2 regions of the Microbacterium sp. CH-015 genome follow, and region 2 is predicted to be linked to the other one. Evidence: predicted binding sites of a transcription regulator. Region 2 holds the regulator's gene; the other holds the start of a gene.
The links. Region 2 encodes LexA, which represses DNA repair genes until DNA is damaged. Its sites were predicted from a motif close to TCGAACANNTGTTCGA; they were not measured.
Positions count from the first base shown of each region.

Region 1: a site for LexA is predicted at 11,190-11,205, ahead of ACPYN4_RS14170 (Rv2578c family radical SAM protein). Genes of this name have one in related genera too.

Region 1 covers NZ_JBNAFJ010000013.1:11,071-26,822, forward strand. The annotation lists gene ACPYN4_RS14115 (sensor histidine kinase) at 1-427, opposite strand, end outside; gene ACPYN4_RS14120 (YbdD/YjiX family protein) at 468-752, opposite strand; gene ACPYN4_RS14125 (carbon starvation CstA family protein) at 765-3,050, opposite strand; gene ACPYN4_RS14130 (GNAT family N-acetyltransferase) at 3,243-3,617, shown strand; gene ACPYN4_RS14135 (pirin family protein) at 3,614-4,579, shown strand; gene ACPYN4_RS14140 (ECF transporter S component) at 4,638-5,195, shown strand; gene ACPYN4_RS14145 (ABC transporter ATP-binding protein) at 5,531-7,537, shown strand; gene ACPYN4_RS14150 (energy-coupling factor transporter transmembrane component T family protein) at 7,534-8,343, shown strand; gene ACPYN4_RS14155 (siderophore-interacting protein) at 8,355-9,236, shown strand; gene ACPYN4_RS14160 (ECF transporter S component) at 9,236-9,802, shown strand; gene ACPYN4_RS14165 (acyl-CoA dehydrogenase family protein) at 9,920-11,083, opposite strand; gene ACPYN4_RS14170 (Rv2578c family radical SAM protein) at 11,214-12,299, shown strand; gene ACPYN4_RS14175 (hypothetical protein) at 12,337-12,981, opposite strand; gene ACPYN4_RS14180 (DEAD/DEAH box helicase) at 13,125-15,308, opposite strand; gene ACPYN4_RS14185 (efflux RND transporter permease subunit) at 15,609-15,752, opposite strand, start outside.
Region 2 covers NZ_JBNAFJ010000001.1:546,969-562,720, reverse strand. The annotation lists gene pheT (phenylalanine--tRNA ligase subunit beta) at 1-1,308, opposite strand, end outside; gene pheS (phenylalanine--tRNA ligase subunit alpha) at 1,308-2,348, opposite strand; gene ACPYN4_RS02625 (amino acid ABC transporter permease) at 2,501-3,442, opposite strand; gene ACPYN4_RS02620 (amino acid ABC transporter permease) at 3,439-4,086, opposite strand; gene ACPYN4_RS02615 (glutamate ABC transporter substrate-binding protein) at 4,160-5,029, opposite strand; gene ACPYN4_RS02610 (amino acid ABC transporter ATP-binding protein) at 5,101-5,889, opposite strand; gene ACPYN4_RS02605 (TrmH family RNA methyltransferase) at 5,977-6,777, opposite strand; gene rplT (50S ribosomal protein L20) at 6,847-7,227, opposite strand; gene rpmI (50S ribosomal protein L35) at 7,258-7,452, opposite strand; gene infC (translation initiation factor IF-3) at 7,511-8,167, opposite strand; gene ACPYN4_RS02585 (DUF1844 domain-containing protein) at 8,399-8,794, shown strand; gene ACPYN4_RS02580 (SseB family protein) at 8,816-9,601, opposite strand; gene priA (bifunctional 1-(5-phosphoribosyl)-5-((5-phosphoribosylamino)methylideneamino)imidazole-4-carboxamide isomerase/phosphoribosylanthranilate isomerase PriA) at 9,585-10,331, opposite strand; gene hisH (imidazole glycerol phosphate synthase subunit HisH) at 10,397-11,053, opposite strand; gene hisB (imidazoleglycerol-phosphate dehydratase HisB) at 11,050-11,661, opposite strand; gene ACPYN4_RS02560 (histidinol-phosphate transaminase) at 11,721-12,839, opposite strand; gene ACPYN4_RS02555 (LysM peptidoglycan-binding domain-containing protein) at 12,853-13,233, opposite strand; gene lexA (transcriptional repressor LexA) at 13,511-14,176, shown strand; gene ACPYN4_RS02545 (hypothetical protein) at 14,246-14,443, shown strand; gene metE (5-methyltetrahydropteroyltriglutamate--homocysteine S-methyltransferase) at 14,669-15,752, opposite strand, start outside.

The DNA.
Region 1 (15,752 bases), on a different contig from region 2:
GACCGCCCCCGCCCGGGACGCCCGCGCCATCCCCGTCCGCGCCGCCGGCGCCCGCGGCCTCGCCGGCGCGGAGGACCTGCCGCCGGCCGGTCTCCACGACGCGCGCCGCGACCCGGCGGGCGGCGGCTTCGTCCACCGGACCGTCGGCGGCGACCACCCGTCCGTCCTGCACGAGGGCGACGGCGGCCGATCCCAGTAGAGTGCGGAGGTGTCGTGCCGCCCGGCCGACGTCATCGGCGCCGAGCCCGCCCCGCAGATGCACCGCGGCCAGACCCGCCTCGTGCAGCGCGCGGTGGGCGGCCTGCTCGGCGTCGCTGCCGAGGTCAGCGCCGCCGCGGCCGAGCCGCCGCGCCAGCAGCAGCAGGATGACGAGGCCGGCGCCGCCCGCGACGCCGAGCACGGCGGCGAGGACGACGGCATCGGTCACGGTGCCAGCCTAAGCAGTCCCCTGCCGCGGGCATCGGCCCTCAGCAGCACCACGCGCCGGGGTTGCGGTCCTGATCGTCCATCCGCTGCCGCCAGAACTCGCGCTCGGTGGGCACCGGCGCGCCGGGGTGGTGGCGAGCCTGATGGGCGACGTACGTCGCGTAGGCGCTGTCGCCCATCAGGCTCGTCATGTACCAGCGGATGCCGCGGGCAGCCCGCGTGAGGTGCGCGCCGAGCCGTGTGGCGAACTCCTTCGATCGGGTGCGCACAGGCCCGGATCCGGCCGGATCGGCCGCATCGGTGTGCAGATCGAAGGAGTTAGCCACGCCCGCCGCCCCTCAGTGCCCGCGGTGGGCGAGCTCGCGCCGCTCCTCGGCGAGGATCGGCTCCCACTGCTTCTCGAGCTCGCGCTCGGGCTTGGTCGGGATGAGCCCGGCCGGCGCGTAGCGGCGCGAGGGCACGGGGACGTCCTCGGTGTTCTCGCCGCCGCCGGCGAGGATCGCCTTGATCGTCACGACCGACGCCGCGATGATCACGATGATCGCGAGCATCACGAAGATGATCGACAGCGTGCCCTGGACCGCGGTGTTGCGGATGACGGCGTTCACGACCTCGGGCGTGCCGAGCGAGCCGTCGCCGGCCGCCTGCGCTGCGCGGTACTTCGCGTTGTTCGCCCAGTATCCGATCGCCGGGACCGGCGAGAAGATCTTGTAGGCGGATGCCGTGATCGTGATGACGGCGGTGAACACCATCGGCACGGCGATGATCCACAGCCACTTCACGTAGCTCGGACCTCGCTTGGCCACGATCGCCATGACCACGGCGAGCGCGATCGCGGCGAGCAGCTGGTTGGCGATGCCGAACAGCGGGAAGAAGGTGTTGATGCCGCCGAGCGGGTCGGTGACGCCGAGGATGAGGATCGTGCCCCAGCCGGCCACCATGATGGCGGTGCAGATCCAGACGCCCGGCCGCCACGTCACGTCACGGAACTTCGGCACCCAGGCGCCGATCGAGTCCTGCAGCATGAAGCGCGCGACGCGCGTCCCGGCATCCACCGCGGTCAGGATGAACAGCGCCTCGAACATGATGGCGAAGTGGTACCAGAACGCCATCAGGGCGGTTCCGCCGAGGAACTGGTGCATGATGTGCGCGAGTCCGAGGGCGAGCGTGGGCGCGCCGCCGGTTCGCGAGACGATCGATTCCTCGCCGACGTTGGCGGCCGTGGTCGTGAGCATCTCGGGGGTGAGATGCACTCCGGTCAGGCCCAGCGAGTTCACGAACGCGACGGCGCCCTCGACGGTGCCGCCGGTCGCGGCGGCCGAGGCGTTCATCGCGAAGTAGATGCCCTGGTCGATCGACACGGCCGCGACGAGCGCCATGATCGCGACGAACGACTCCATGAGCATGCCGCCGTACCCGATGAAGCGGGTCTGCTTCTCCTTCTCGATGAGCTTCGGGGTGGTGCCCGAGGCGATCAGCGCGTGGAAGCCCGACAGAGCGCCGCAGGCGATCGTCACGAACAGGAACGGGAAGAGCGGTCCGGCGAACACCGGGCCCAGGCCGTTCTCGCCGAAGATCGTGACGGCGGGCACGGAGATCTCCGGCCGCACCAGCACGATGGCGCCGGCGAGCATGACGATGACGCCGATCTTCATGAACGTCGACAGGTAGTCGCGGGGGGCGAGCAGCAGCCACACCGGCAGCACCGCGGCGATGAAGCCGTAGATGATGATGCCGACGGCGATCGTGGTGCGGTCGAGGTGGAAGATCGCCTGGCCCCATTCGGTGCCGGCGACCCAGCCGCCGCCGACGATCGCGAACATCAGCAGGACGAAGCCGATGAGCGAGACCTCGGTGACCTTGCCGGGGCGCAGGTAACGCAGGTACACGCCCATGAACAGGGCGATCGGGATCGTCATCGCGACCGAGAACACACCCCACGGGCTCTCGCCCAGGGCGTTGACCACGACGAGCGCGAGGATCGCGACGATGATCAGCATGATGAGCAGCGACGCGATGATCGCGGCCGTGCCGCCGATCCGGCCGAGCTCCTGACGGGCCATCTGGCCGATCGTGCGGCCGCCGCGGCGCATCGAGAAGAACAGCACCGTGTAGTCCTGCACCGCGCCGGCGAGCACGACGCCGACGATGATCCAGATCGTGCCGGGGAGGTATCCCATCTGCGCCGCGAGGACGGGGCCGACGAGGGGTCCGGCGCCGGCGATGGCGGCGAAGTGGTGGCCGTACAGCACCCGGCGGTCGGTGGGGACGTAGTCCTTGCCGTCCGAGCGGACCTCGGCCGGAGTCGCCCGCCGGTCGTCGGGGCGCGTGATGTAGCGCTCGATGACCTTCGAGTAGAACCGGTAGCCGATCAGGTAGGTGCAGACGGCCGCGAAGACGAACCAGATCGCGTTGACGGTCTCGCCGCGCACGACGGCGAGCATGACCCACGCGAGGCCGCCGAGCAGCGCGATCGCCACCCACAGGACGATCTTCGGCCAGGTCCAGCGGCTGGCCTCGCGCTCCTGCTCGTCGGTGACGGCGACGGGGGGAAGGGACGGGTCGGTGACGATCTCGGGGTCGTCGGCCACGGCGGAACCGCGGCGTGATGAAGGTGCACTCATCGGATCTCCTCACAGGGCGCATCATCGCGCCGCACCAGGGTAAGAAGGACGACGTCCGGGTGTCGGGGCGGAGTGCGCACGATGCGACGAACGGCGCCGATGGCGCGACAAGCGGCATCCGCACCTCCCTCCCTGGCGGAACAGAAGCCCGCGCGCTTACGTTGGACACACACACCGACGGAGGGAGCCGACATGGCCGACGAGGTCCGCATCGTCCGCAACGACGACAAGCACCGGTACGAGGTGATCGTCGACGACACGGTGGCAGGGTTCACCGAATTCGAGGCGGATGCCGAGGGCAGGCTCGTCTTCCCGCACACCGAGATCGACCCGGCGTTCGGGGGCCGGGGCCTCGGCTCGACCCTCGTCGGCGGAGCGATGGCCGATGTCGCCGCGCGCGGCGAAGCCGTCGTGCCGGTGTGCCCGTTCGTCGTGAAGTACCTGCAGAAGCACGAGGTCCCGGGCCTGGAGGTCCGGTGGCGTCCGCGCGACGTCGAGACCGCCGACGCCGCACCGCTGGAGGATCGGCTGCCCGGCGACGAGGGCGTCGGGACCATGCGGGGATGACGAGACTCGACGCGGGGCCCGAGGACGCCCTCCGGCAGGAGGCCTGCGACGGCCCGCGGGCGCTGCTGTTGGAGGCGCGCGAGGTGCCGCTCGGCGGCGTCCGGGCGATGGAGGTGCACCGCAGTCTCCCGCAGCGGGAGCTGCCGATGGTGGGCGCCTGGTGCTTCCTCGACCGGTTCGGGCCGCAGGTCGCGAAGATGCGGGTCGAGCCGCATCCGCACATCGGCCTGCAGACCGTGACGTGGCCCTTCGTCGGCGAGGTCCGGCACCGCGACGTCCTCGGCAGCGACGTCCTCGTCCGGCGCGGGGCGCTGAACCTCATGACCAGCGGGGCGGGCATCGCGCACTCGGAGTACTCCGTCGGCGAGGATGCCGTGGCGTTGGACGCCCTGCAGCTGTGGGTCGCTCTGCCCGAGACGCGGCGCCACGGGGCGCCCGCCTTCGAGCGGCACGAGGATCTCCCCGTGGTCGAGCTCGGCGACGGCGCCACCGCGACGGTCGTCGTGGGCGCGTTCGCCGGGGCGACCTCACCCGCCGCGATGTACACGCCGATCGCGGGGGCCGAGGTGCGCATCCCCGCCGGAGGGCGGGTGCTCCTGCCGCTGGAACCGGCGTGGGAGTACGCCCTCGTCGGGGTCGACGGCGCACCGATCGTGTCGACCCCTGAACCGGTGACGCTGGCCGACCAGAGCCTGCTGTATCTCGGCATCCGTCGCGATGAGATCGAGGTCCGCGCCGAGCGCGAGAGCACCCTGTTCGTCCTCGGCGGCGAGCCGTTCGAGGCGGACATCGTCATGTGGTGGAACTTCGTCGGCCGCACCCACGAGGAGATCGTCGCCGCGCGCGAGGACTGGGAGGCCGGCGCGCCGCGGTTCGGTCACGTGGTCGGTCACGGCGCCGAGCGCATCCCCGCTCCGCCGCTGCCCGCCGTGCGCCTCACGCAGCGCCGGCGGCGGGGCTGACCCGCGCGGACGGGTTTTCACGGCCGGACCGGCGGAGGCGGACGGCTACGCTGGAGGGGTGGCCCGACACACGCTCCTCTCGACGCGCGTGCTGCTCGTGTGCGCGGCGATCGGGGTCGCAACCGGAATCGTCGGCGGCATCGCCGGCATCCTCACGCCGCTCATCCTCGCCTCGCCGCTGGCCATCGCCTACGGCTTCGTCCTCGGCGCGCACGTGCTGCCGGGCATCGTCGCGCAGGAAGTGCTGCGGATGCCGCTCGTCGCGATCCTGACCCACGTGCTCGCGGCGCTCGTCGCGACGGCGTTCAACCCGGCGTGGGCGCTGCGGTTCATCGGCACGGCGCTGCTGTTCGGCGCGATCCAGGAGGGCGTGGCCGCCCTCACCCGCTACCGCGCCTGGGGGCCGTGGCGCTTCTTCATCTCCGCCGTGATCATCGGCGTCATCGTCGCCGTCGCGGTGTTCTTCGCGGCGCATCTGAGCGCGTTCGCGCCGTGGGCGCAGGTGGCCTACCTCATCCTGTCGGTGCTCGGCCCCGTGGCGTGGACGGCGCTGGGCCTCGGCATCGGCGCCTCGCTGCGGCGGGCGGGCGTCGCCCGGCAGACCGCCGCGCGCTGACGCCGGCGGGCGGTGCGGCGCCGGGTCGGGCGCCGGGTCGTCGGCGGCGTGGGCGTAGCGGCGTGGGCGCCGGATTCCGAGGAGAAAGCCGCATTCCGAGGACCGGATGCCGGGGTTCGCTCCTCGGCATCCGTCGTCTCCTCGGAATCCGTCAGGGCGGGGCGCCGGGATCGGGGCGGGGCGCCGGGATCGGGGCGCCGAGGGCGTCGAGGGTGCCGGGGCGGCCAGGGCGGCCAAGGCGGCAAGGCGGGCGGGGTCGACGGCGCAGTGTTGGCGCGGAACTTAGGCTCAGCTAACCTAAGGTGACTCCTCTGTTCTGACCGCTGGGACTTCCCGTGACCTCTGCCGTCCCCGGAGCGGCCGTCACGGCCGACCCCGCCACGACGCCGACACCGCTGCTGCGCGTCGACGACCTCGGCATCCGTCACGACGGGGCGGATGCCGCGGCCCCGGCATCCGCGTCGTTCCAGGTCTCCCGCGGCGAGGTCGTGCTCCTGCTGGGCCCCAGCGGCGCCGGCAAGTCGACGCTCGCGCTGGCGCTGAACGGGCTGATCCCGCACGCCGTGCCGGCCACCGTGACCGGGACGGTGCTCGTGGACGGACGCGACGCGGCCACGACGCCGGTGTCGGAGCTCAGCACGCACGTCGGGATGGTGTTCCAGGACCCCGACGCGCAACTCGTGACGGGGACACTTCTCGACGAGGTCGCCTTCGGGCCGGAGAACCTGCGCCTTCCGGTGGACGAGGTGCTGGCCCGCACCGAAGACGCCCTGCGCCGCGTCGGGCTGTGGGACCGGCGCCACGAGAACCCCGACCGGCTGTCCGGCGGCGGCAAGCAGCGACTCGCGATCGCCTGTGCGCTCGCGATGGGCTCACCGCTGCTGGTGCTCGACGAGCCGACGGCCAATCTCGACCCGCAGGGAATCGAGGAGGTGTACGCCGCGCTCGGCGAGCTCGTCGCCGCGGGCGACCGGGCGATCCTGCTCGTGGAGCACAACCTCGACGCCGTCGTCGGCATCACCGACCGCGTCGTCGTGCTCGACCACGACGGCCGCACGTACGCCGACGGGACCGTCGACGCCGTCCTGCGCGCCCGCGCCGAGGAGCTGCACGCCATGGGGGTATGGCTGCCGGTGTCGACGATCGCCGCGCTGCGCCTGCGCGCCGCCGGCTGGACGCTGGATCCGCTGCCGCTGGAGCCCGCCGAGCTGCACGCCGCCCTCGAGGCCGCGGCGGCCCCGGCTCCCGCGGCCCCCGGATCCGCCGCATCCGCCGCAAGCACGCAGGCATCCGGCGCCCCGGCATCCCCGGCATCCGCGGCCCCCGGATCTGCCGCAGCCGCCGCAGCCAGCACCCCGGCTCCCGGATCCGCCGCATCCAGCACCCCGGCATCCGCCCTTTCCGTTCCAAAAGCAGGCCGGATCGACACTTCTGCCCCGCAGCCCGGCCCGAATGCGCAATCCAGCCTGCTTTCGGAACCGATCATCCGGGTCACCGGCCTGCGCACCCGCCGCGGGCGCGCCGAGATCCTGCACGGCATCGACCTCGACGTGCCCGCCGGGCAGTTCGTCGCGATCGTCGGCGCGAACGGCGCGGGCAAGACGACCCTGCTGCAGTCGATCGCGGGCGTCGTGCGGGTGCCGCGCGGCCAGGTCACGGTCGACGGCGTCGATGTCGCACGCACCGACCTGCGCACGCTGTCGCGCCGCATCGGGTTCGTCTTCCAGAACCCCGAGCATCAGTTCATCGCGCACACCGTGTACGACGAACTCGCCCACGGCCTGCGGCTGCAGCGGCTGCCCGAGCCCGAGGTGCGCGAGCACGCGTTCGACGTCCTGCGCCGGTTCGGCCTCGAGGGCAAGGCCGACGTGCACCCGTTCCTCCTGTCCGGCGGGCAGAAACGGCGACTGTCCGTCGGCACGGCGCTCGTCGCGGGGGCTCCCGTGCTCGCCCTCGACGAGCCGACGTTCGGACAGGACCGGGCGCGCGCCGACGAGCTCATGCACCTCCTCCGCGAGCTCAGCGGGGCCGGCACCACCATCCTCGTCGTGACCCACGACATGCAGCTGGTCACCGAGTACGCGCACCGCACGATCGTCGTCGGCGATGGTCGCATCGTGGCGGATGCCGAAACTTCCGCCGTCTTCGCCGACGATGCACTGCTGCGCGCCGCGGGACTGCGGCAGCCGCCGCTGCGTCGCGCGTTCGCCGGCCTCCGCCGGCATCCGTCGCTCGCGGGCGTCGTCCGCCTGGGAGACCTGCCGTCCGCACCCGATCACCCGTCCGCGCCCGACCACGGCCCTGCCGCCGCCCGCACGCCCACCGGGGAGGTGGCGTCGTGACGGCCGCGGTGGTCGACCCGTGGGCGGTCGAGGCGCCGGCCGGCCGGTTCCTCTACGGCCTGAATCCGCTCGCCAAGTTCGCCGCGCCCGTCCCGGCGATGATCCTGCTCGTGTTCGTCCGCGACATCGCGACGCCGCTGGCGTTTCTCGCGCTGGCCTACGTCGTGCTGCTGGCGGGCGCCCGCCTCACCGGGCGCCTCGCGCTGCTGCTGCTCGTCGCGCTCCCCGCCGGGGCCGCGCTGATCGGCGCGAGCATGGCGGTGTGGATCGACGCCTCGCGGGTCGACACCGCCGTCACGATCCTGCAGGTGGGCGGCTGGTCGCTGTACGGCGGTACCCTGCTCATCGGCATGGCCACCGGCGTACGCCTGGCCGCGATCATCGCGCTGGCGCTCATCGCCGGTCTGACCAGCACCGGCCCCGACATCGTCCGCGCGATGGTGCAGCAGCTGCGCGTGCCGTACCGCATCGGCTACACCGCGCTGGCGGCGTTCCGCTTCGTGCCGCGGTTCGGGTACGAGCTCGAGGTGATCCGGCAGGCGCATCGCGTCCGCGGATCGCACGGCGGGCGCGGCCCGTTCGCGGCGCTCGCCCGGTGGTGGGGCTACATCGTGCCGCTGCTGGCCGGGGCGATCCGCCACGCCGAGCGCGTCGCCCTCGCGATGGATGCCCGCGCCTTCGGCGCGCACCCCGACCGCACCGAGCGCCACCTCGTGCCCTGGCGCCGCCGCGACACCGCGTTCGTGATCGCGTTCTGGGCGCTGAGCGCCGGCATCCTCATCGCCTTCTTCCCCTGGACGCTCTGAAGGGACACCCCATGGCCCGCTTCTCCAGCCTCGTGAAGCCCGCATCGCAGGAACTCATCCACCTGCAGGTGGTGCGCACCGAGCGCCTCACGCCGCACTGGATGCGCATCACGCTCGGCGGCGGCGAGATCGCGCGCTTCACGCCGATGGGCTACGACCAGTGGTTCCGCATCTTCCTGCCACACAGCGGCGAGGGCGGCGATGAGGGGCTCGAGCGCATCCCCGCGAAGGCGAACAAGATCTTCGGGTACCTCAAGTACCTCCGGATCCCCGACGGCGTCCGCCCCGTCATGCGCAACTACACGGTGCGCGCGTACCGCGCGTCCGGTCCGAGCGGCGGCCCGGAGATCGATGTGGACTTCGTGCTGCACGCCTCGGGTCCGACGGCCGGTCCCGCATCGCGGTGGGCGGATGCCGCGGTGCCGGGCGAGTCTGTCGTCGTGATCGACGAGGGTCTCGGCTTCAATCCGCAGCGCGGCGTCGAGAGCGTGCTGCTGGTGGCCGACGAGACGGGTGCGCCCGCGGTGGCCGGCATCTGCGCGTCGCTGCCGGACTCGGCCACCGGAGTCGCGCTGATCGAGGCGCCGTCGGCGGACGACGTGCTGGAATTCCCGGCGCCGGCGGGCGTCGAGGTGCGGTGGCTGGTGCGCGATGCCGCGGCGAAGCCCGGCTCCCTCGCGCTGGAGACGCTGCAGCAGCTCGAGACACCGGCATCCGACGCGCACTGCTTCATCGTCGGCGAGCAGTCCCTTCCCACCGCCGCGCGCCGCCACCTCGTCGCGCAGGGCGTCGACAAGGACCGGATCAGCTTCGTCGGCTACTGGCGCGTGGGGGCGGCGTCGCCCGCCCCCAAGTCGCAGCAGGCTCAGGCCGCCGTCGGCGGAGCGCACTGATGGGCAAGGTGACGACGGCGTACCTGTTGACCTGCGCCGCGATCGGCGTGGCGACCGGCCTGCTGATCATCCCGGCGACGGCCTTCTCGACGGCGACCTACGCGACCATGCCACCCGTCTCCGCGATCGTCGCCGGTGCGTGGGTCATCGGGTTCGTCGTCGCGATGCGGTTGATCGAGCGCCCCGGCGCGGCCCTGTTGACCGGTCTGATCTCCGGCCTCGTGGCCACCCCGCTGTCGACGACGGGCGCGGCCATCGTCGTCACGAACGTGATGTTCGCCGCGTTCATCGAGCTGCCGTTCCTGGTCACGCTGTACCGGCGCTGGTCGCGGTGGCTGTATCTCGTGGGCGCCACGCTGCTGGCGGCGTTCTACTCCGTCTGGACCGTCACGGCCGCGGACATGCAGGCGTTCCAGGGGTGGGTCGTCGCGCTCTACGTCGTCGTCCTGGTCGCGTCGGAGTTCGGGGCGGTGGCCCTCGGCCTCGTCATCGCCGACCGGCTGCGCGCCGCGGGCGTCGCGCGTCTCGCCCGGCGGCGGCCCGCCGACGTCGCAAAAGCAGGCTGAACCGGCCGATCCGGATGCCGCAACGCCCGTTTCGGTCGATCCGGCCTGCTTTCCGAACGCGAAACGCCGGATGCCGCGCCCGCCCGGCGGGGCGGTCGCGGCATCCGGCGTCGCGAGCTACTTCTTGCCGACGATCTGACGCGAGACGAGATCGCGCATGATCTCGTTCGTGCCGCCGTAGATGCGGTGTACGCGGGCGTCGAGGTAGGCGCGGGCGATGGGGTACTCGGTGATGTAGCCGTAGCCGCCGTGCAGCTGCACGCCGACGTCGAGGAGTTCCGCCTCGCGGTCGGTCGACCAGAACTTGACCTTCGCCGCTTCTTCGGCCGTCAGCTTCTTGTCCTTGTAGAGCAACATCGCGCGGTCGTTGTAGGCCCACATGACGTCGACGGTGGTGGCCATGTCGGCCAGGCGGAAGCGGGTGTTCTGGAAGTCGGCGATGCGCTCGCCGAACGCCTCGCGGCTGAGCACGTAGTCGCGCGTCCAGACGAAGGCCGCCTCACCGGCGGCGGCAGCGGCGACACCGATCGAGAGGCGCTCCAGGGGCAGGTTCATCATGAGCTGGATGAAGCCCATGCCCTCCTTGCCGCCGATGAGGTTCGCGTCGGGGACGAAGACGTCGGTGAAGCTGAGCTCGGCGGTGTCCCAGCCGTGGAAGCCCATCTTCTCGAGCTTCTTGCTGTGGTCGAAGCCCTCCATGCCGTCTTCGAGGATGAGGAGGCTGAAGGCGTCCGGCCGGTTGCCCTCGCCGGTCTTCACGAACGTGACGACCATGTCGGCGGTCTTGCCGCTGGAGATGAAGGTCTTGGCACCGTTGACGAGGTAGCCGCCGTCGACCTTCTTGGCGGTCGTCTTGATGCCTCGGAGGTCGGACCCGGCGCCCGGCTCGGTCATCGCGAGCGCGCCGAGGATCTCGCCGGTCGCCATTCCGGGCAGCCACTTCTCCTTCTGCTCCTGCGTGCCCATGTGCACGATGTACGGCACGGCGAGGTCGTCCTGAATGCCGAACGCGCCGGCGAGCGAGCCCTGTCCGGCGCCGATCGTCTCCTCGAGCACGATCGCGCGGAAGCGGTAGTCCTGCAGCATCCCGGCGCCGCCGAACTCCTCCGGCACGGACAGTCCGATGATGCCGGCCTCACCGGCGGCGAGCATGGTGGCGCGGTCGATCTCGCCGTCCGCCTCCCACTGCTTGCGCTTCTCCTCGGTCGCGTAGCGCTTGAGGAACTCCTTGACGACGTCGCGGAACGCCTCGTGGTCCTCGTCGTAGATCTCGCGCTCCATGCTGCGCCTGCCTCTCGTCGTCGAGTGTCGAAGATGTGGGATGCAATCCCAGCAGCAATGGTACTCGGTTTCACGCGGCGTCACGCGGCGGGGATTGTCGTCCCCATCGTATTTATGTTCTACTTTTCGTATGCGGTGGCAGGGACAAATGATCGATGGCGTGGATGCCGCGGCCCTGCCCGGTCTGGATTCGATGGCCGGTCTGCGAGCGATGACGGGTCACGTGCGCACCGTCACGACGCCCGAGTTCGCCGGAATGACCTTCCACGAGGTCCACGCGAAGTCCGCCCTGAACCACGTGCCCGGCGCCTCCGCGATGCCGTTCGACTGGACCGTCAACCCGTACCGGGGCTGCAGTCACGCCTGCGCCTACTGCTTCGCTCGGAACACGCACACCTACCTCGACCTCGACGCGGGGCGCGACTTCGACAGCCAGATCGTCGTGAAGGTCAACGTCGCCGACGTGCTGCGGCGCGAGCTCGCGGCGCCGAGCTGGTCGCGCGAGTCGGTCGCCCTCGGGACCAACACCGACCCGTACCAGCGCGCCGAAGGCCGCTATCGGCTCATGCCCGGGATCATCGACGCGCTGGCCGACAGCCGCACGCCGTTCTCGATCCTCACGAAGGGGACGCTGCTGCGGCGCGACCTGCCGCAGCTGCAGAATGCTGCGTCGCGCGTTCCGGTCTCGATCGCGATGTCGATCGCCATGCCGGACGAGGCGCTGCGCCAGACCCTCGAGGCCGGCGCCCCCACGTTCCAGGCGCGCCTGGACACCGTGCGCGCGGCGACGGATGCCGGGTTCCCGGTGACCGTCTTCCTCATGCCGATCGTGCCCCACCTGACCGATTTGACCGCGGTGCTCGACGACGCGCTCGCGCGCATCGCGGCATCCGGCGCCGTGCGCGTCGTCTACGGGGCGCTGCATCTGCGGCCAGGCGCGCGCGAGTGGTTCTGGACCTGGCTGGAGCGCGAGCACCCCGAACTCGTGCCCGCGTATCGCGGGCTCTACCCTGGTGCGTCGGTCTACGCACCGGCCGGCTATCGGAAGTGGCTCGCCGCGCGAGTGCGCCCGCTGCTGCGGAGGCACCGGCTGGGCGGGGGTGCCGAGGAAGAGGTCGAGACGCGACCCGCCCGACCTGGCCCGGTGCGGACGACAGCGCGCGGCGCCCGCGCGTCCGCCGCGGCGGCGACCCTCGCACCCGCCCGGCTGTTCTGACGCTCGGTCGGATGCGCCGTCGGGCGCACCGCGCGTGTCAGCGGTCGTCGAGGCCCGGATTGGCCGCACGCAGCTCCGCGACGGCCGGCGCTGCGACGTGTGCGGCCGTCTCGGAATCGATGAGGCTGCCCCGGAGGATGAGCCACGCGTCGCCCACGAACGTGTAGGAGACGGTCGTGCCCCCGAGCCCCTCGTCCGTCGCGATGGCGAAGGACGGCGCCCCGTCGATCTCCGACTCGGCGTACCCGCCGTCCGCGCGCAGCGCGTCGATGAGGTTGTCCCGTGTCGGGGCGTCGATGTCGAGGGTGTACACGCCGACGGCAGAATCCGACTGCGGCACGCCCAACAGGCACCCTCGGTTCTGCTGCGCGCGGCTCGCCGCATCCCGTGCGAGGGGACCCGGCAGGTTGCCGGCGAGCGCCGTGCCCTCCATCGTCTGGATCAGAATGACCTCGCTCCACCGCTCGACCTGCCGGACGGATTCGATGGGGACGAGCTGCCCGCAATCGGGGATGACCAGCGCCGCGGGGGACGGCGACGCCGTGACCGTCACGGTCTCCGTCGGCGTGGGCTCGCCGGTCGGTGAGGACTGCGGGCCGGTGCAGCCGGTGAGGGATGCCGTCAGCACAGCGGCGGCGAGCGTCAGCGATGCGGTGGTTCGATGTCGATATCGGAGTCGCATGCGCCCGACCCTACGGACGCCGCCGCACCGCAGACGACCCCCTGCGGATTCCGCAGGGGCTCGGGTACCCTCGGCCGCTCGTCCCGTTCCGACGCGCAGCCTCTCGGCATCCGGCCCCTGCGTGAGACCCCGACGAACCGCTGCTACGCCGGGACCACCTGACGTCCCGACAGCTCCTCGAGCACGTCGTCGCCGATGCGGGCCTCTTCGAACGGCGCGTCGATCTCGGCGCGCTCCAGCATTTCGGTCATGCGACGGCGACGCTGGCGGGTGATGAGCGTCACGACGGTGCCGCTGCGGCCGGCGCGCCCGGTGCGGCCGGAGCGGTGCAGGTACGTCTTGTACTCGTCGGGGGCATCGGCCTGGATCACGAGGTCGATGTCGTCGACGTGGATGCCGCGCGCCGCGACATCCGTTGCGACCAGCACATTCACGCGCCCCGACGTCAGCCGCTCCAGGTTGCGCGTGCGCTTGGCCTGATTGAGGTCGCCGTGGAGAGCGACGGCGTGGATGCCGGCGTCGTCGAACTGCTCGGCGAGCATCTCGGCGTAGGCGCGGGTGCGCGCGAAGACGAGCGTCTTGCCGTCGCGGTCGACGAGGCTCGTCAGGATCTCGGCCTTGTCGCGGTGGTCGATCACGAGCACGCGGTGGTCGATCGTGCCGGAGTCCTGGTCCTCTCCGGCCACCTCGTACACGGCCGGGTCGACGAGGAACTCGTCCACGAGCGCGGCGACCTCGCGGTCGAGCGTCGCCGAGAACAGCAGCTTCTGGGCGCCGTCTTCGACCAGGCGCAGGATCCGCTGCATCGGCTCGAGGAAGCCCAGCTCGCTCATGTGGTCGGCCTCGTCGAGCACGACGATGCGGATCTCGGAGAGGTCGAGCTTGCCCTGGTTCTGCAGGTCCTCGATGCGGCCCGGGGTGCCGATGATGATGTCGACACCCTTCTTCAGCGCGCCGACCTGGCGCGCCTGGGGCACGCCGCCGTAGATCTGGGTCGTGAAGAGGCCGACGCTCCGGGCGATCGGCTGGATCGTGCGGTCGATCTGCAGCGCAAGCTCGCGCGTCGGCGCGAGGATCAGGGCCTTGGGGCTGCGGCCGAATTCGCGCCGCTTGCCGGCCTGGCTGCGGAGGATCGACTCCACGAGCGGCGCGCCGAAGGCGATCGTCTTGCCCGATCCGGTGCGCCCGCGCGCGAGCACGTCCTTGCCCTCGAGGATCGGAACGACCGTCGCTGCCTGGATCGGGAACGGGGACGCCGCGCCGAGATCGCTCAGCACGCGCACGATGTTGTCGCCGAGCCCGAGGCTCGCGAACGTCACATCGGCGACCGCCTCGGCCTGAACGGCCTCGGCCTGCAGCTTCTCGTGGACCGTGTCGGCGTGCTGCTCGTACGCGGCGCGACGTGCGGCATCCTTCTCGTCCTGCTTCCAGTCCGACCGGTTGCCACCGTAAGCGGGGCGGTCATCGCGGCGGGCGCGGTCGTCGCGAGCCGGACGGTCATCGCGGCGCGGACGGTCGTCGTACGAACGAGCCGGACGGTCGTCGCGGCGCGGACGGTCGTCGCGGCGGGGGCGGTCGTAGCTCCTTCGATCCGTGGCGCTCCGGCCGGATTCGGCGCGATCAGGGCGGTCTCCCCGCGAATCGAAGGAGTTGCGTGCGGGACGCTCGCGGTCGTCGCGGAACGACGGACGGGCGTCACCGAATGTGCGGCGGTCGTCGCGCGGCTGGCGCTCGCCCCGGGCCGGGCGTTCGTAACTCCTTCGATCCGTGCCGTTCCGGCCGAAATCGGCACGATCAGGCCGGTCTCCCCGCGAATCGAAGGAGTTGCGTGCGGGACGCGGGCGGTCGTCGAAGCGACGCGCCGGGCGGTCGGAACTCCACCGATCCGTGCCACGAGAGCCGAAATCGGACTGTTCGCGGCGATCTGCGCGCGAATCCGTGGAGTTCCGGCGGTCCCGGTCGCCATAACGCCGGTCGGGCCGGTCGCCATAACCCCGGTCGGGCCGGTCGCCGTAACCCCGGTCAGGCCGACCCCCGCGGTCGTCGCGTCGCGCGCCCTGGGCCTGGTTGCGGATGCCGCGGGCCTCGTCGCGGCCGGCGCGCTCCTGCGCGGTCCAGCGCTGCTTCTTCTCGGGCGCCTGCTCGTCGGCGGGACGGTACCCGCGGTGCTTCGGGCTCTTGCTGCCGGCGGTGCCGGCGGAGGCCTGACCAGGGCGGGTGCGCTTCGTCTCGCCCACCGACCGGTCATGGTACGAGGTCTTCTTCGCGCCGTAGCGCGGCTCGAAGTTCTGTGCGCGGCCGCCGGCCGGCTTCTTGTTCTTGGGCATGGGAGTGTCCTTCTGGGTTGTCTCGTGCGAGAACAGCGCTCGACGCCGAGACGGCGCAGAGCAACCCGGACAATCGTCGGCCGGGGGCCATTCACAGTGATGGTGATGTGCATCGAGTGACGCTCACCATCGGCCCCATGAACATACAAACGGGACTCACACACCCATCCGCGCATGCGCGGTGTTCAGAGCCGACCGCACCACTGTACCGGTCCCACCTGTGAGACCACCCGGCCCCACAGCACCCGGCCCGCAGCGCACCAAGACAGGAGATCTCACCGAGACAGGACGTGTGAGCGCTCACGCCTCCTGTGTCGGCGACTTTTCCTGTCCCGGTGATGCGCGTAGCGCGCGGCGCGGGTGCAGGTCGCTCGTGTCGACGGGGGTGAGGTCGGGGCTCGCGGCCCGCGACCGGCGGGCCGCGCGGCGCTCGCGCGCACCCTC
Region 2 (15,752 bases):
GATGAGCGCCGGCACGAACGCTCGGGGCAGCAGGATCGAGGGCAGGAACACCTCGCCGTACAGCGCCCCGCCGAGCTCGGTGTCGAGCGTGCCGCCGGCGAGGGAGACCATGAGGTCGGCGACGCGCCGCGCCGCGACGAACGGGATGAGCGGGTCGACGCCGCGCTCGAAGCGGCGCGACGCCTCGCTGGGCAGCTTGTGACGGCGGGCGCTGCGCGCGATCGTGACGGGATCGAAGTTCGCGGCCTCGATGAGCACGTCCCGGGTCGTGTCGCTCATCTCCGTGGTGCCGCCGCCCATGACGCCGGCGAGGCCGATCGGGCCGGACTCGTCGGTGATGAGCAGATCCTCGGCGCTGAGCGTGCGCTCCTTGCCGTCGAGGGTCACCAGCTTCTCGCCCTCGGCGGCGCGGCGCACCGTGATGCCGCCGGTGAGCTTGTCGAGGTCGTATCCGTGGATGGGGTTGCCGAGCTCGAGCATGACGTAGTTCGTGATGTCGATGAGGATGCCGAGGGAGCGGATGCCGGCGAGCGTGAGGCGCGCGATCATCCACGGCGGCGTGGGCCGGGAGGGGTCGACGCCGCGGACGACGCGGGCGACGAACTCGCTGGCTCCCACGCATCCACGGATGGGTGCCGCGTCGTCGACGGTGATCGGGAAGCCGGAGCCCGGCTGCACGTCGGCCCACTCGTGCGCTGCAGGGTCGCGGAAGGCGGCGCCGGTCGCGTGGGCGTATTCGCGCGCGATGCCGCGGAGCGAGAGAGCGTAGCCGCGGTCGGGCGTGACGTTGACGTCGACCGCGACGTCGTCGAGACCGAGGAGAGCGATCGCGTCGGCGCCGACCTCCGGGTCGAGCCCGAGCTCGGTCAGGCGGAGGATGCCGTTGTGCTCGTCACCGAGCCCGAGCTCCTTCGCCGAGGCGATCATGCCGTCCGAGACGTGGCCGTAGGTCTTCCGCGCCGAGATCGGGAACGGGCCGGGCAGCACGGCGCCCGGCAGCGACACCACGACCTTGTCGCCGACCAGGAAGTTGGAGGCACCGCAGACGATGCCGCGGACATCTCGACCGGTCCCTGAGCTTGTCGAAGGGCCGACATCGACCTGGCACCAGCGGATCGTCTTGCCGTTGGACTGCGGCTCGGCCTCGAAGGAGAGCACCTGGCCGACGACGACGGGGCCGGAGACCTCGAAGCCGACGGTCTCCTCCTCTTCGAAGCCGACCGACACGAGGGCGGCGAAGACGTCGTCGGTCGTGGCATCGGCCGGGACGTCGACGTACTCCCGCAGCCAGGACAGAGGGACGCGCATCAGACCACCATTCCGAACTGCTCACTGAAGCGGACATCGCCTTCGGCCATGTCGCGCATGTCCTGCACGTCGGAGCGGAACATGAGCGCCCGCTCCACCCCCATCCCGAATGCGAACCCGGAGTAGACATCGGGGTCGATGCCGGCGGCGCGCAGCACGTTGGGGTTCACCATCCCGCATCCGCCCCACTCGATCCAGCGGGCACCGCCCTTGAAGCTCGGGTGCCAGAGGTCGAGCTCGGCGGAGGGCTCGGTGAACGGGAAGAAGTTGGTGCGGAACCGGGTCTTCGCCTCGGGTCCGAACAGCTGGCGGGCGACGTGGTCGAGCGTCCCCTTGAGGTTCGCCATCGTGATGCCCTTGTCGACCACGAGCCCCTCGAACTGCACGAACGCCGGCAGGTGCGTCGCGTCGAACTCGTCGGTGCGGTAGACGCGGCCGGGGCACAGCACGTAGATCGGCACATCGCGCTCCAGCATGGAGCGCACCTGCACGGGGCTCGTGTGGGTGCGCATGACGAGGTGACGCGACGGCGGGTCGACGTAGAACGTGTCCTGTTCCTGGCGGGCGGGGTGGTCGACGTCGAAGTTCAGCGCGTCGAAGTTGAACCACTCGTGCTCGAGCTCGGGGCCCTCGGCGATCTCCCAACCCATGCCGACGAACAGGTCGGCGATCTCCTCCTGCAGGAGCGAGACGGGATGCCGGGCACCGACGCGCCCGCGCGGCGCGATGGCCGTGATGTCGACACGTTCCGCCTCGAGCTGCGCGGCGGACTCGGCCTCGGCGAGCGCGGCTTCGCGGGCGACGAGCGCCTGGTTCACCTGACCGCGCGCCTGCCCGACGAGCTTGCCGAACGCAGCCTTCTGATCGTTCGGGACGTTCCGCAGCTGGGCGTTCAGCCGCGCCAGCGGCGAGCCCTCGCCGCTGTGCGCCGCCCGGGCGGCCTTGAGGTCCGCCGTGGAGCCGGCCGCGGCGGTCGCCGCCAGCGCGTCGGCGACGGCGGCATCCACTGCTTCTTGCGTGATCTCGGGTGCGTCAGACACAAGAGCCGAGTCTACCGGCGGGCCGCCCCCTGCCCGTCGCACCCACTCGCCCGCACCCGTCCGCTCGCCCGGTCGCCCGGTCGCCCGGACTATCGACACCCCAACGCAGAATCGGAGATGGTGAACGGATTCGGATGCGCGCGCCGGACGGACTAGACGAGACCGCCGCGGGTGTTCTCCGACCTGCGCGCCTCGGCATTCGCCTGGGCCAAGGCGATCGCCCGGGTCGGATCCGCGGTGTCGTCCGCCGCCCGCGTGCGCGACCCGCGCTTGCCGCCGCTCGCCGTGCGGCGCGCGAGCCATCTGGCGAACCACGACAGCGTGAGGTTGATCGCGAGGTAGATGACGAGGCAGACGAAGAACAGCGAGAACAGGTACTTGTTGCCGAAGTAGCTGGCGAGACGGTTCATCATGACGCGGACGAGCTCGTCGTACGCGACGATATAGCCGAGCGAGGTGTCCTTCAGCAGCACGACGAGCTGGGCGACGATGATCGGCAGCATCTGGCGGAACGCCTGGGGGAACTCCACGAGCAGCTTCGCCTGCATCGTGCGCATGCCGACGCTGAGCGCGGCCTCGCGCTGCCCGCGCGGCAACGCCGCGAGCCCGGCGCGCAGCGCCTCACCGATCAGCGTGCCGTTGTACAGCGCCAGCGCGATCACGACCGCCCAGAACGACCCCGTGGACGCCACGAGGAGGATGAACAGCATCATCAGCAGGACGGGCATGCCCCGCAGGAACTCGAGCACCCACGCCGTCGGGATGCGGATCCACGCGATCTCCGAGCTGCGCAGCAACGAGAACACGACGCCGAGCACGAGCGCGAACGCCGCGGCCACCGCGGCAGCCTGCAGCGTGCCGACGACACCGCGGCCGATCGACTCCCAGACGACCGGGTCACTGAAGATGTCCCAGCGCGAACCGTCGAGGATGGGTGCGACCTTCACCCCGCCCGACTCGCGGGGCTGCGCCAGCATCCACACCACCCAGCCGAGGATCCCGGTGATCAGCGCGCCGCCGACGAGCGAAGCGATGAGCGAGATACTCCGCGCGCGGGGCCCCGGTGCGTCGAACAGGACGCTTGCGCCGCTCATCGCTTCACCACCAGCCGACGCTCGAGCTGCGCGGCCGCGAAACCGAGCGGCACGGTGATGACGAGGTAGAGCGCGGCAGCCGTGGCGAGGATCGGGATCACCATGTTTCCGTTGTCGTTGGCGAGTTGGCGCGTCGCCGCGAAGATCTCCACGACGAAGAAGCCTCCCGCGACCGAGGTGTTCTTCGTCAGTGCGATGAACACATTGATCAGCGGCGGGATGGTCATCCGGAACGCCTGCGGCAGAACGACGAGGGACACGGTCTGACCGAACCCGAGACCGATGCTGCGGGCGGCCTCGGCCTGGCCCACCGGCACGCCGTTGATGCCGGAGCGCAGCGCCTCGGCGACGAACGGAGAGGTGTAGTAGGCCAGCGCCGCGATGGCCAGGGCGAGGTAGGGGACGCGCACGCCGAGGAACGGCATGACGAACGCGAAGAAGAAGAAGACGAGCGTGAGGGGGGTGTTGCGGGCCAGTTCGGTCCACGCCGCCGCGAACCAGCGCAGCGAGGCGACGGGGGAGATCCGCATCGCCGCGATGACCGTGCCGAGGACGAGGGCGAGCACCCCCGAGACCGCCAGCAGGAGCAGGGTCACCCGGAACCCCTCCCAGAAGGTCGGGGCCAAGGACAGGTACTGATCCACCCGTCGTTCCTCTCGTGGATTTCAGCAGAGACCGGGATGCCCCGGCCGGAGAGCGGCCGGGGCATCCGTCCAATCAGTAGCGGTCGACGGCGGGCGGCTCGACGAAGTCGAGCACGGTGCCGGCGGTCTTGTTCCAGGCCTCCTCGTAGCGACCATCTGCGTAGATCTTCTCGAGGGTGTCGTTGATCCACATGCGGAAGTCGGTGTCATCGAGCTTCAGGCCGATGCCGTAGGGCTCCTGCGTGAAGGGCTTGCCGACGACCTTGAACTCGCCCTCGTTCTGCGCGGCGAGGCCGGCGAGGATGACGTTGTCGGTCGAGACGGCGACCACGTTGCCCTGGCGCAGCGGCTCGAGGCAGTTCGAGTAGGTGTCGGTGAGCACCGGCTCGGCGCCGAGCTCGGCGAGCTTCGCGGCCGGGGTCGACCCGGTGACGGAGCACACGGGCTTGCCCACGAGGTCCTTCTCGCTCTTGATGTCGTCGTTGTCGGCGAGCACCAGGATCGACTGCCCGGCCATGTAATACGGACCGGCGAAGGACACGACCTCCTTGCGCTTGTCGTTGATCGTGTAGGTCGCGATGACCAGATCGACTTCGCCGTTCTGGATGAAGGGCTCGCGGTTGGCCGAGACCGCCTCCTTCCACGTGATCTTGTCTTCGGCGATGCCCAGTTCGCTGGCGATCAGCTTGCCGATCTCGACGTCGAAGCCTTCGGGCTTTCCGTCGGGGCCGACGAGACCGAACAACGGCTGGTCGAACTTCGTTCCGATGGTGATCTCCCCGGCCTCGTTCAGCGCGGCCATCGTCGTGCCCGCCTCGAAGCTCACGTCCGGTTCCGGAGTGGCGCTGTCGGTGGCGGCAGGCGTCGAGCCGCCCGCGCACGCCGAGAGAGCCAGCGCGCCGGCGGCGGCAAGCGCGATCAGAGGAATTCGCATTCGCTTCATGTCATGTTCCTTTGCTGTGTGTTCGACCCCGAGGGGCCTCGGTCACGGCCGCCAGGCAGCCGGGTCTGGTGTCAGTGCGCGAGGATCTTCGAGAGGAAGTCCTTCGCGCGCGTGCTCTCCGGAGCGGTGAAGAACTTCTCCGGCACGGCCTCTTCGACGATGGCTCCGTCGGCCATGAAAAGGACGCGATCGGCCGCCTTCCGGGCGAAGCCCATCTCGTGGGTGACCACGATCATGGTCATGCCGTCCTGGGCGAGGCCGACCATGACATCGAGCACCTCGTTGATCATCTCGGGATCGAGGGCGCTCGTCGGCTCGTCCATCAGAATGAGCTTCGGGTCCATCGCCAGGGAGCGGGCGATGGCCACGCGCTGCTGCTGACCGCCGGAGAGCTGGTTGGGCATCTTGTGGGCCTGGTTGGCCACACCGACGCGATCGAGGAGTGCCAGCGCCTTCGCCTCGGCATCCTTCTTCGAGATCCTCCGCACCTTAATGGGGCCGAGCGTGACGTTCTCGAGCACGGTCTTGTGGGCGAACAGATTGAACGACTGGAACACCATGCCGACGTCGGCACGCAGCTCGGCGAGTGCCCGCCCCTCCTCGGGCAGCGGCACCCCGTCGATACTGATCGAGCCGGAGTCGATCGTCTCGAGACGGTTGATGGCTCGGCAGAGCGTCGACTTCCCCGATCCGGAGGGGCCGATCACGACGACGACCTCACCACGGTTTACGACGGTGTTGATGTCTTTGAGCACGTGGAGGTCGCCGAAATGCTTGTCGACGTGCTCGATCCGAACGAGGGGCTCCCCGCGGCGCACGCTGATGTTCGAGGTCGCAGGGGCAGAGTTCGGGGTCGCCATGGGGCCAGCCTAGGCAGTACCCCCGTGGCCGACCGACGTTCTCCACAGATCTTGACCGAGTCGTAACCCGGTCGGAACATGTCCGCCTCAGGAGCCGGCGCGTTGCGCGAAGGCCGTCTCGTACAGACACACGCTCGCCGCCGTCGCCAGGTTCAGCGACTCGGCGCGACCGTAGATCGGCAGGCGCAGCGCCAGGTCGGCTTGTGCGAGGGCGTCGTCCTCGAGGCCGCGCGCCTCATTGCCGAACAGCCACGCCGTCGGCTCGCTCAGCAGATCACGGCTGGCGAGGAAGTCCGCTCCCTCGACATCGGCGGCCACGACCCGCAGGCCGACGGCCCTCGCGCGCTCGACGACCTCGGTGAGGTCGGCGCCGACGGCCACCGGCACGTGGAACAGCGACCCCGTCGTCGCGCGGACGACCTTGGGGTTGTAGGGGTCGACGGTGCGCCCCGTGAGGACGACGGCGTCCGCCCCGGCGGCATCGGCGGCGCGGATGATCGTGCCGAGGTTGCCGGGGTCGCGCACCTCCTCGCAGATCGCGACGAGGCGGGGGCCGGCGGCGAAGACGTCCCGCAGGGACGTCGGCGACTGCCGCGCGACGGCGACGATGCCCTGCGGGGTGACCGTGTCGGCCATGGCGTCCAGGACCGCTTCGGTGGTGAGGACGATCTCGACCCCGGCATCCTTCGCCCCGTCGCGGATGTCCTGGTGGCGCTCCATCGCCGAGGGCGTCGCGAACACCTCGACGAGGGTGTCCGGGCGGAACGCCAGGGCCTCCCGAGCGGCCTGGGGGCCCTCGAGGAGGAACAGACCGGTCTCCTGCCGGGCGCTGCGTTTGGTCAGCTTGGCGACGGCGCGCACGCGGGGGGAACGCGGGTTCTCGAGCACGCTCTCATCCTACGGAGAAAGGGTGTCCCCCGAATGGAGGACACCCTCTACCGTGTGCTGCTGCGGTGCTTACGCCTTGGGCGCGTTGACGTCCGCGGGCAGAGCGTTCTTGGCCGTCTCGACGAGCGACGCGAACGTCTTGGGCTCGTTCACGGCGAGCTCGGCGAGCATGCGACGGTCGACCTGCACACCCGCAAGGCCGAGACCCTGGATGAAACGGTTGTACGTCAGGCCGTTCGCGCGGCTGGCGGCGTTGATGCGCTGGATCCACAGGCGGCGGAAGTCGCCCTTGCGCTTGCGACGGTCGCGGTACGCGTAGACGAGCGAGTGGGTGACCTGCTCCTTCGCCTTGCGGTACAGGCGCGAACGCTGTCCGCGGTAACCGGAGGCGCGCTCGAGGATGACGCGACGCTTCTTGTGGGCGTTGACAGCCCGCTTGACTCTAGCCATTTCTTCTACTTCCTCACGTTGCGTCGGCGCTCAGATGCCGAGGAGCTTCTTGGCGACCTTGGCGTCGCCGGGAGCCAGGATCTTGTCGGCCGACAGGCGGCGGGTGCGCTTGGTCGGCTTGCCCTCGAAGTTGTGGCGGAGGTTCGCCTGCTGCTTCTTGATCTTTCCGCTACCGGTGACCTTGAAGCGCTTCTTGGCACCCGAGTGGGTCTTCTGCTTCGGCATGTCTCTATCCTTCGTTGTGGTTCCCGCGGGGCGGGAGTCTGTGGTGCCGGTGACGCTGCTATTCGGCAGCGGCGTCGTCGGCGGCGGGGGCGTCCGCGGTGACGGTCTTCGCCTGGCGCGCCGCCTCCTTGTTGGCAGCACGCTGCGCGTTCTGCTCGGTCTTGACCTCGGACTTGTTCTTGTGCGGTGCGATCACCATCACCATGTTGCGGCCGTCGATCGTAGGGTTGGACTCCACGGTGCCGAACTCGGCGACATCCTCCGCGAACTTGCGGAGCAGGCGCACACCCTGCTCGGGCCGGGACTGCTCACGGCCGCGGAAGAGGATCATGGCCTTGACCTTGTCGCCCGCCTGCAGGAAGCCCTCGGCGCGCTTGAGCTTCGTCGTGTAGTCGTGCGCCTCGATCTTCAGGCGGAAACGGACCTCCTTGAGGACCGTGTTGGCCTGATTGCGTCGCGCTTCCTTGGCCTTCTGGGCAGCCTCGTACTTGAACTTGCCGTAGTCCATGATCTTGACCACGGGAGGCTTCGAGTTGGGGGCGACTTCGACCAGGTCGAGGTCTGCTTCCTGAGCGAGGCGCAGTGCGGCCTCGATGCGGACGACACCGACCTGCTCACCGTTCGGCCCGACGAGGCGGACCTCGGGGACGCGGATGCGGTCGTTGGTGCGGGGATCGCTGATGCGGAACTCCTTAGTCGTACGGGTGGGTGCCACCGGGACACGGGAGGTGTCTCGGGCGGAAGAGTCTCACGTCCACCCCGCACGACGCGCACGTCGGCTTCGTCTGCACCCTGATCCCCGCCGCAAGCCGGCGTGGCTACCCCAACGAGCGGGGCGGAGTGCGTGACCCGGTAGCCTGGAGCGGCAAGCGCGGGTGGGATGTGATCCTCTTTCGATCCGGAGCAGAACACTCCGGCGCCCGCTCAGTCTAGCAGAGAGCAGCACGTGGACACGATCGACGCCCCCGACCCGCACGACGCCGAGCGCCTCGCCCGCTGGGAGGAGCAGGAGCGCGCCGCCGCGGCGGCCAGCCGCGACATCGCCGACGTCCCCGCTGTCGAGGTGATCACGACCGCCGCCGTGCACCTTATGAGCGCCGCCGCCGTGAAGACGGGACTCGCCGACGACCCCGACGCCCAGCTCGATCTGGATGAAGCACGCAAGCTCATCAACGCCCTCGCCGGACTCATCACCGCCGGCGCCCCCGAGATCAGCGACATGCACGCGCGGTCCCTCCGAGACGGCCTGCGTTCGCTGCAGCTGGCCTTCCGTGAGGCCTCCGTCATCCCGGACGAGATCGGCAAGGGTCCCGGCGAGAAGTGGACCGGCCCGGTCACCTGACCCCGCGGAGCGGGTCTGGGGTCAGGCGCGGACGAGTTTGACCGTGAGCGAGTCGACGAGCACGGCGATGCGATCGTCCGCCGCCCAGCGAGCGGCGAGCCGCTGCAGGATCGCGTCGAGCTCGCCCTGATCGAGCCCGTCGATCAGATGCAGCCGCACGACCAGCTCCGGGCCGCGCAGGCGCGCGTGCGGGTCGCCGGCCGCGACGGACAGATCGAGCACGCCCAGCTCACCGCCGATCGATTCCTGCAGCCCCGCGAAGACCTCCGGCGAGGCGTGCGCCGGCTCCCAGGGATGACCCTGCCCGATCGCCCAGACCGCGGGACGGCGCAACACGAACTCCGTGACCGATGCCGGGTCGATGACGATCAGATCGGTGTCATCGGCCGCGGCCGACAGCGCCGTGCGCACACCGTCGGCGGGCACCGGCCGCGCCTTCGGGTCCCACGCCGCCATCGCGGTCACCGAGGTGAACACCGGCAGGACCTTGCGCCCGTCGGGAGCGGCCACGGTCACGATCGACAGCTCCTGCGTCTTGTCGACCGGCAGCCCGTACGGTCCGACCTCCGGTTCGAGCGCCTGGCCGGCGCTCCCCGTCTCCGCCACGAGCGGGATCAGCAGCCGCGCCGTGCGGTAGGCCTCGACCACGGCGACGGCGTCGCCCTGGCCGGCGTGGAACGCGGTCAGTGCCGCCAGCAGCGCCGGGTCGGCCGAGCCGTCGTCGCCGGAATGGGGATTCGGCTCGAACGAACGCCCCTCCCAGGGGACTCCGGCCGAGTCGGCGGGGTGCTCAGCCTGCGGCGACATCCAGCGCCTCAGCCAGCGTGAACGCGCCGGCGTAGAGAGCCTTGCCCACGATGGCGCCCTCCACACCGAGCGGGACGAGCTCGCGCAGCGCCGCGATGTCGTCGAGGTTGGAGATGCCGCCGGAGGCGACGACGGGCTTCACGGTGCGTGAGGTCACTTCGCGCAGCAGGTCGAGGTTCGGGCCCTTCAACGTGCCGTCCTTGGTGACGTCGGTGACGACGTAACGGCTGCATCCGGCATCCTCCAGGCGCTCCAGCACCTGCCACAGGTCCCCGCCATCTCGGGTCCAGCCGCGGGCGGCGAGCGTCGTGCCGCGCACATCGAGCCCGACGGCGATGGCGTCGCCGTAGCGGCCGATGACGTCGGCGGCCCATTCCGGGTTCTCCAGCGCGGCGGTGCCGAGGTTGATGCGCGCGGCCCCGGACTCCAACGCCGCCTCCAGCGTCGCGTCGTCGCGGATGCCGCCGGACAGCTCCACCTGCACGCCCTTGAGCTGCTTGATGACCTTGCGCAGTACCGCCGCGTTGCTGCCGCGACCGAACGCGGCGTCGAGGTCGACGAGGTGCACCCACTGCGCGCCGTCACGGGCCCAGGTCAGCGCCGCCTCGACGGGGTCGCCGTAGCTCGTCTCGGTGCCGGCCTCACCCTGCGTCAGCCGCACCGCCTTTCCGTCGGCGACGTCGACAGCAGGCAACAGGATCAGTTCGGGGGTCGACGCGAAATCGTTCATGGCTCCAGTGGGTGGGTCATCTCCCCGCGTGTGCGGGTGCGGTGAATGCAAGACAAGGAGAGAGACTACCCGGCCGACGGCAACGCCGAGATCCAGTTGCCGAGCAGGCGGATGCCGGCGGCACCGCTCTTCTCGGGATGGAACTGCGTCGCCGACAGCGGTCCGTTCTCGACGGCCGCCAGGAACGGCGTGCCGTAATCGCACCAGGTCAGCACCGGCTCGCGGAACGGCCGCATGACCTCGAGTGACCAGTGCTGGGCGCCGTAGGAGTGCACGAAGTAGAAGCGCTCGTCGGCGATGCCGTCGAACAGCACCGAGCCCTCCCCCGCCCGGACGGTGTTCCACCCCATGTGCGGCAGCACGGGCGCATCGAGCTCGGTGACCGCGCCGGGCCATTCGCCGAGCCCCTCGGTCTCCTCACCGCGCTCGACCCCGTGCTCGAACAGCACCTGCATGCCGACGCAGATCCCGAGGACCGGACGCCCGCCGGCCAGCCGCCGTTCGATCGCCTCGTCGCCGCGGCTCGCGCGCAGCGCCTCCATGACGGCGCGGAACGCACCCACGCCGGGGACGACGAGACCCGCGGCATCCTGGATCAGTCCCCGATCCGCCGTCAGCCGGGCGTCCGCGCCGGCCGCCGCGAGCGCCTTGACGGCGGAGTGGACGTTGCCCGACCCGTAGTCCAGCACCGCGACGAGGGGCCGCGTGGCAGCGTCGGTCACAGCGCGCCCTTCGTGCTGGGAACGCCCTGCACCAGCGGGTCGAGCGCCTTCGCCTGCCGGAACGCCCGCGCGAACGCCTTGTATTCGGCCTCGGCGATGTGGTGCGGATCGCGACCGCCGAGCACCGTGACGTGGACCGTGAGGCCGCCGTTGAAGGCCAGCGCCTCGAACGTGTGCCGCACGAGCGATCCGGTGAAGTGTCCGCCGATGAGATGGTGCTCGTAGCCGACGGGCTCGCCGGTGTGGACGAGATAGGGGCGCCCGCTGATGTCGACGACGGCCTGCGCCAGCGCCTCGTCCAGCGGCACGAGCGCGTCGCCGTAGCGCGAGATGCCGCTCTTGTCCCCCAGCGCCTGCCGGATCGCCTGTCCCAGTACGATCGCGACGTCCTCGACGGTGTGGTGTGCGTCGATGTCGGTGTCGCCGGACGCGCGCACCGTGAGATCGGTCAGCGAGTGCTTCGCGAACGCCGTCAGCAGGTGGTCGAAGAACGGCACCGTGGTGTCGCTGTGGCTCTGACCGGTGCCGTCGAGGTCGAGCTCGAGTTCGACCGTCGATTCGCTCGTCGCGCGGCGGATCGCCGCCGTCCGGGACGCAGGAGTGCTCATGCCGCGAGTCTATCGGCGCCGTGCGCCGCGCCGACGTCGGCCGGATGCCGCGACGCGGGCTACGCGCGGCCGGCGTCGCCGATCGACGCGAGCGCGTCGAGGAACGCTGTCGACTCCGCTTCAGTGCCGGCCGTGACCCGCAGGCTGTGCGCGATGCCGACATCGCGGATCAGCACGCCCCGGTCGTACAGCGCTTGCCAGGTCGCCGCAGGGTCGGCGACACCGGAGAACAGCACGAAGTTCGTCCAGCTCTCGTAGGGCGTGTAGCCCAGCGCGGCGAGCGTCGCGGAGATGCGATCGCGCTGCGCGACGATGTCGTCGACCATCGCGAGCATGGCCGGCGCGTGACGCAGTGCCGCGACAGCGGCCGCCTGAGTGAGCGCGCTGAGGTGGTAGGGCAGGCGGACGAGGCGCAGGGCGTCGATCACGGCGGGGTCGGCGGCGAGGTAGCCCACGCGCGCGCCGGCGAAAGCGAACGCCTTGCTCATCGTGCGCGAGACGACGAGCCGCTCCCGGCCCGGCAACAGCGTCAGGGCCGAGCGGGAGTCGCGGGGCGCGAACTCCTGGTACGCCTCGTCGACGATCACGATGCCGTCGGTCGCGTCGTACACCGCTTCGATGACGTCGAGCCCGAGCGGGGTGCCGGTCGGATTGTTCGGCGCGCACAGGAACACGACGTCGGGCCGAGCCTGCGCGACCTGCGCGGCGGCGTCCTCGGGGGCGAGCGTGTAGTCCACCCCGCGCGTGCCGGACACGTACGATGCGCCGGTCGCACGGGTCAGCAGCGGATACATGGAGTAGGTCGGGGCGAACCCGAACGCGGTGCGTCCCGGGCCGGCGAACGCCTGCAGCAGGTGCTGCAGCACCTCGTTGGAACCATTGGCCGCCCAGATCTGATCGGGGGCGAGACCGTGACCGAGGTAATCGGCGAAGCCCTCGCGCAGCGCGGTGAACTCGCGGTCCGGGTAGCGGTTGACCTCGCGCAGCGCGCGCGCGATGCCGTCGAGGATGTCGTCGGCGACCTCCTCTGGGACGGGGTGGGTGTTCTCGTTGACGTTCAGCGCGACCGGCAGCGGCGCCTGCGGCGCACCGTATGGCGTGAGACCGCGGAGGTCGGGACGGAGGAGGTTCTCCAGCGAGGAGGGGAGGTCTTCGAGACGGGCGCTCACCCTGACCATCGTAGAGGGCGGGTCAGCGTGCGGCGCTGTACTCCAGCGGGATCGCGATGGTCTCGCCGGCGTCGAGGCTGCCCGACGGCAGGGCGTTCAGCCGCATGATCGCATCGACGACGTCGCGCGGGTCCGCCTGCGGCGCGACGCTCTCGGCGATCGACCACAAGGTGTCGCCGGGCATGACGGTGACCTTCTCGAATGCGGCGCCTGCGCCGCTGTCGGACGTGGCGAGTGCGCCACCGCCGGAGATGATCGCGATGCTGAGGGCGACGATCGCCGGCACCGATGCGAGGAAGGCCAGGACCCGGCGACCGCGACGCGTCAGCCGCAGTCGCGTCGCGGGTGCGGCGCCGAGCACGGCGCGGCGGGGCGAAGCGCCGAGGATGTCGATCGTGGTCATGGGTTCCTCCTCAAGGACGGATGCCTGCGGATGTTAGAGATTCGCACCCGGCTCTCGGCCGGGAGAGTCGGATGCGAATCTCTGTACCGAAGCTATCTTCGATATAATCTGATTGTCAAGCCCTTCCCGGATCGGAGATGGATCGAACGCGACACGCGTGGCGCTGCGAGCGGAGACCTCCGGAACCGGATACGGTTTCGACAAGATGACCCCATCACCAACCTCCGACATTCGAAGGCGACGCCTTCCGGAGGCCGCGATCGAAGGAGCGCGCGACATGGCCGACAAGCCCCAGACCCGCCGACGCAAGAGCCTGAGCGACAAGCAGCTGAAGATCCTCGAGGTGATCCAGGCCTCCATCGCGCGGCACGGCTATCCGCCCAGCATGCGCGAGATCGGTGACGCCGTCGGACTGAAGTCGCTCTCCAGCGTCACCCACCAGCTGAATCAGCTCGAGCTGAGCGGCTACCTGCGCCGCGACGCCGGCAAGACGCGCGCGATGGAGGTCCTCATCGACCTGCCGGGCTCGGCAGCCGAGAACCCCGCCGACATGACGCCGGCCCTCGGCGACGCGGCGCTCGTACCGCTCGTCGGACGCATCGCCGCCGGCGTCCCCATCACCGCCGACCAGCAGGTCGAGGAGATCTTCCCGCTTCCCCGCCAGCTCGTGGGCAAGGGCGACCTGTTCATGCTGAAGGTCAGCGGCGACTCGATGATCGACGCGGCCATCTGCGACGGCGACTGGGTCGTGGTGCGTTCGCAGCCGAACGCCGACAACGGCGACATCGTCGCCGCCATGCTCGACGGCGAGGCGACCGTGAAGACCTTCCGCCAGCGCGACGGTCACACCTGGCTCCTCCCCCGCAACAGCGCGTTCGAGCCGATCCTCGGCGACGACGCCGTCGTGCTCGGCAAGGTCGTCGCCGTGCTCCGCGCCGTCTGAGTCACCCGTCGAGGTTGAGGTCCGGAGCACTCCGCCTGCCGCGGGCCGTGCGCGCGCCACAATGTCGCCATGACCGACAGCCCCGAACTCGCCGCGCGCCTGGCCGAACTCGAAGCCGAGAACGCGCAGCTGCGTGCGGCATCCGGCGTCGCCGCCGCACCTGCCGCGCGTCCGTCCCGCGGCCGCTGGCGCGCCGCCGTCTCGGCCCTGTGCATCGTGATCGCCGCCATCCTCGTCCCGGTGTCGATCGCCACCGCCTGGCGCTGACACTGCTCAAGCAGCCGGCCGCTGCGGGCCTGGAGAACCTCGTCCACGGCGCGGTGACCCGGGTCGTGACCTCCGACGCGTTCGCCGACGTGTGGGCGACGGCGACGCGCGCCGGCCACCGAGCCCTCACCGCACCTCGTGCTCGTCGTCTCCCTCATCGTGTGGTGGCTCGTCGAGGTGCTGCAGCGACGCCCGGAGGACGTCGCAGCCGCCGCGTGGTGAGACTCAGCCGATGGGCTGCAACTCGCCGCGCACCCGGTCCGCGGCTGTCACGAGGTTCCGCAGCGACGCCACCGTCTCGTCGTACCCCCGCGTCTTCAGGCCGCAGTCGGGGTTGACCCACACCTGTCGCAGCGGCAGTTCAGCGGCGGCGCGACGCAGCAGGGACTCGATCTCCGCGCTGCTCGGCACGCGCGGAGAGTGGATGTCGTAGACGCCGGGACCGATGCCCGCCGCGAAGCCCGACGCGGCGATGTCGCCGATCACCTCACCACGGCTGCGCGCCGCCTCGATCGACGTGACGTCGGCATCCAGCGCGGCGATCGCCTCGATGACGACACCGAACTCCGAGTAGCAGAGATGAGTGTGGATCTGCGTCGGCGCTGCCGCCCCCGCCGTCGCGATGCGGAAGGCGCGTACCGACCAGTCGAGGTACGACGCCTGATCGGCGCGGCGCAGCGGCAGCAGCTCGCGGAGGGCGGGCTCGTCGACCTGGATGATCCGGATGCCGGCGTCTTCGAGGTCCGCGATCTCATCCCGAAGGGCGAGCGCGACCTGGTTCGCCGTGTCGGCGAGCGGCTGGTCGTCGCGGACGAATGACCACGCCAGGATCGTGACGGGGCCGGTCAGCATCCCCTTGACGTGCTTGTCCGACAGGGACTGCGCGAAGCGCGCCCAGTCGACCGTGATCGGCGCCGGCCGTGCGACGTCGCCCCACAGGATCGACGGGCGCGTGGCCCGCGACCCGTATGACTGCACCCAGCCGTGCTGCGTCACGGCGAAGCCGTCGAGGTGCTCGGCGAAGTACTGCACCATGTCGTTGCGCTCCGCCTCGCCGTGCACGAGCACGTCCAGCCCGAGGTCCTCCTGCAGCGCGACCACCCGCGCGATCTCGTCACGCAGGAACTGCGCGTACTCGACAGCGGTGAGCTCGCCGCGGCCGTGCGCGGCGCGGGCGCGGCGGATGTCGCCCGTCTGCGGGAAGGAGCCGATCGTCGTGGTCGGCAGGACGGGAAGTCCCAGCGACTGCTGCGCGGCGGCCCGCAGCTCGAGGTCGCCGCGCTCCGCGTCGGCAGGCGTCAGCGCGGCG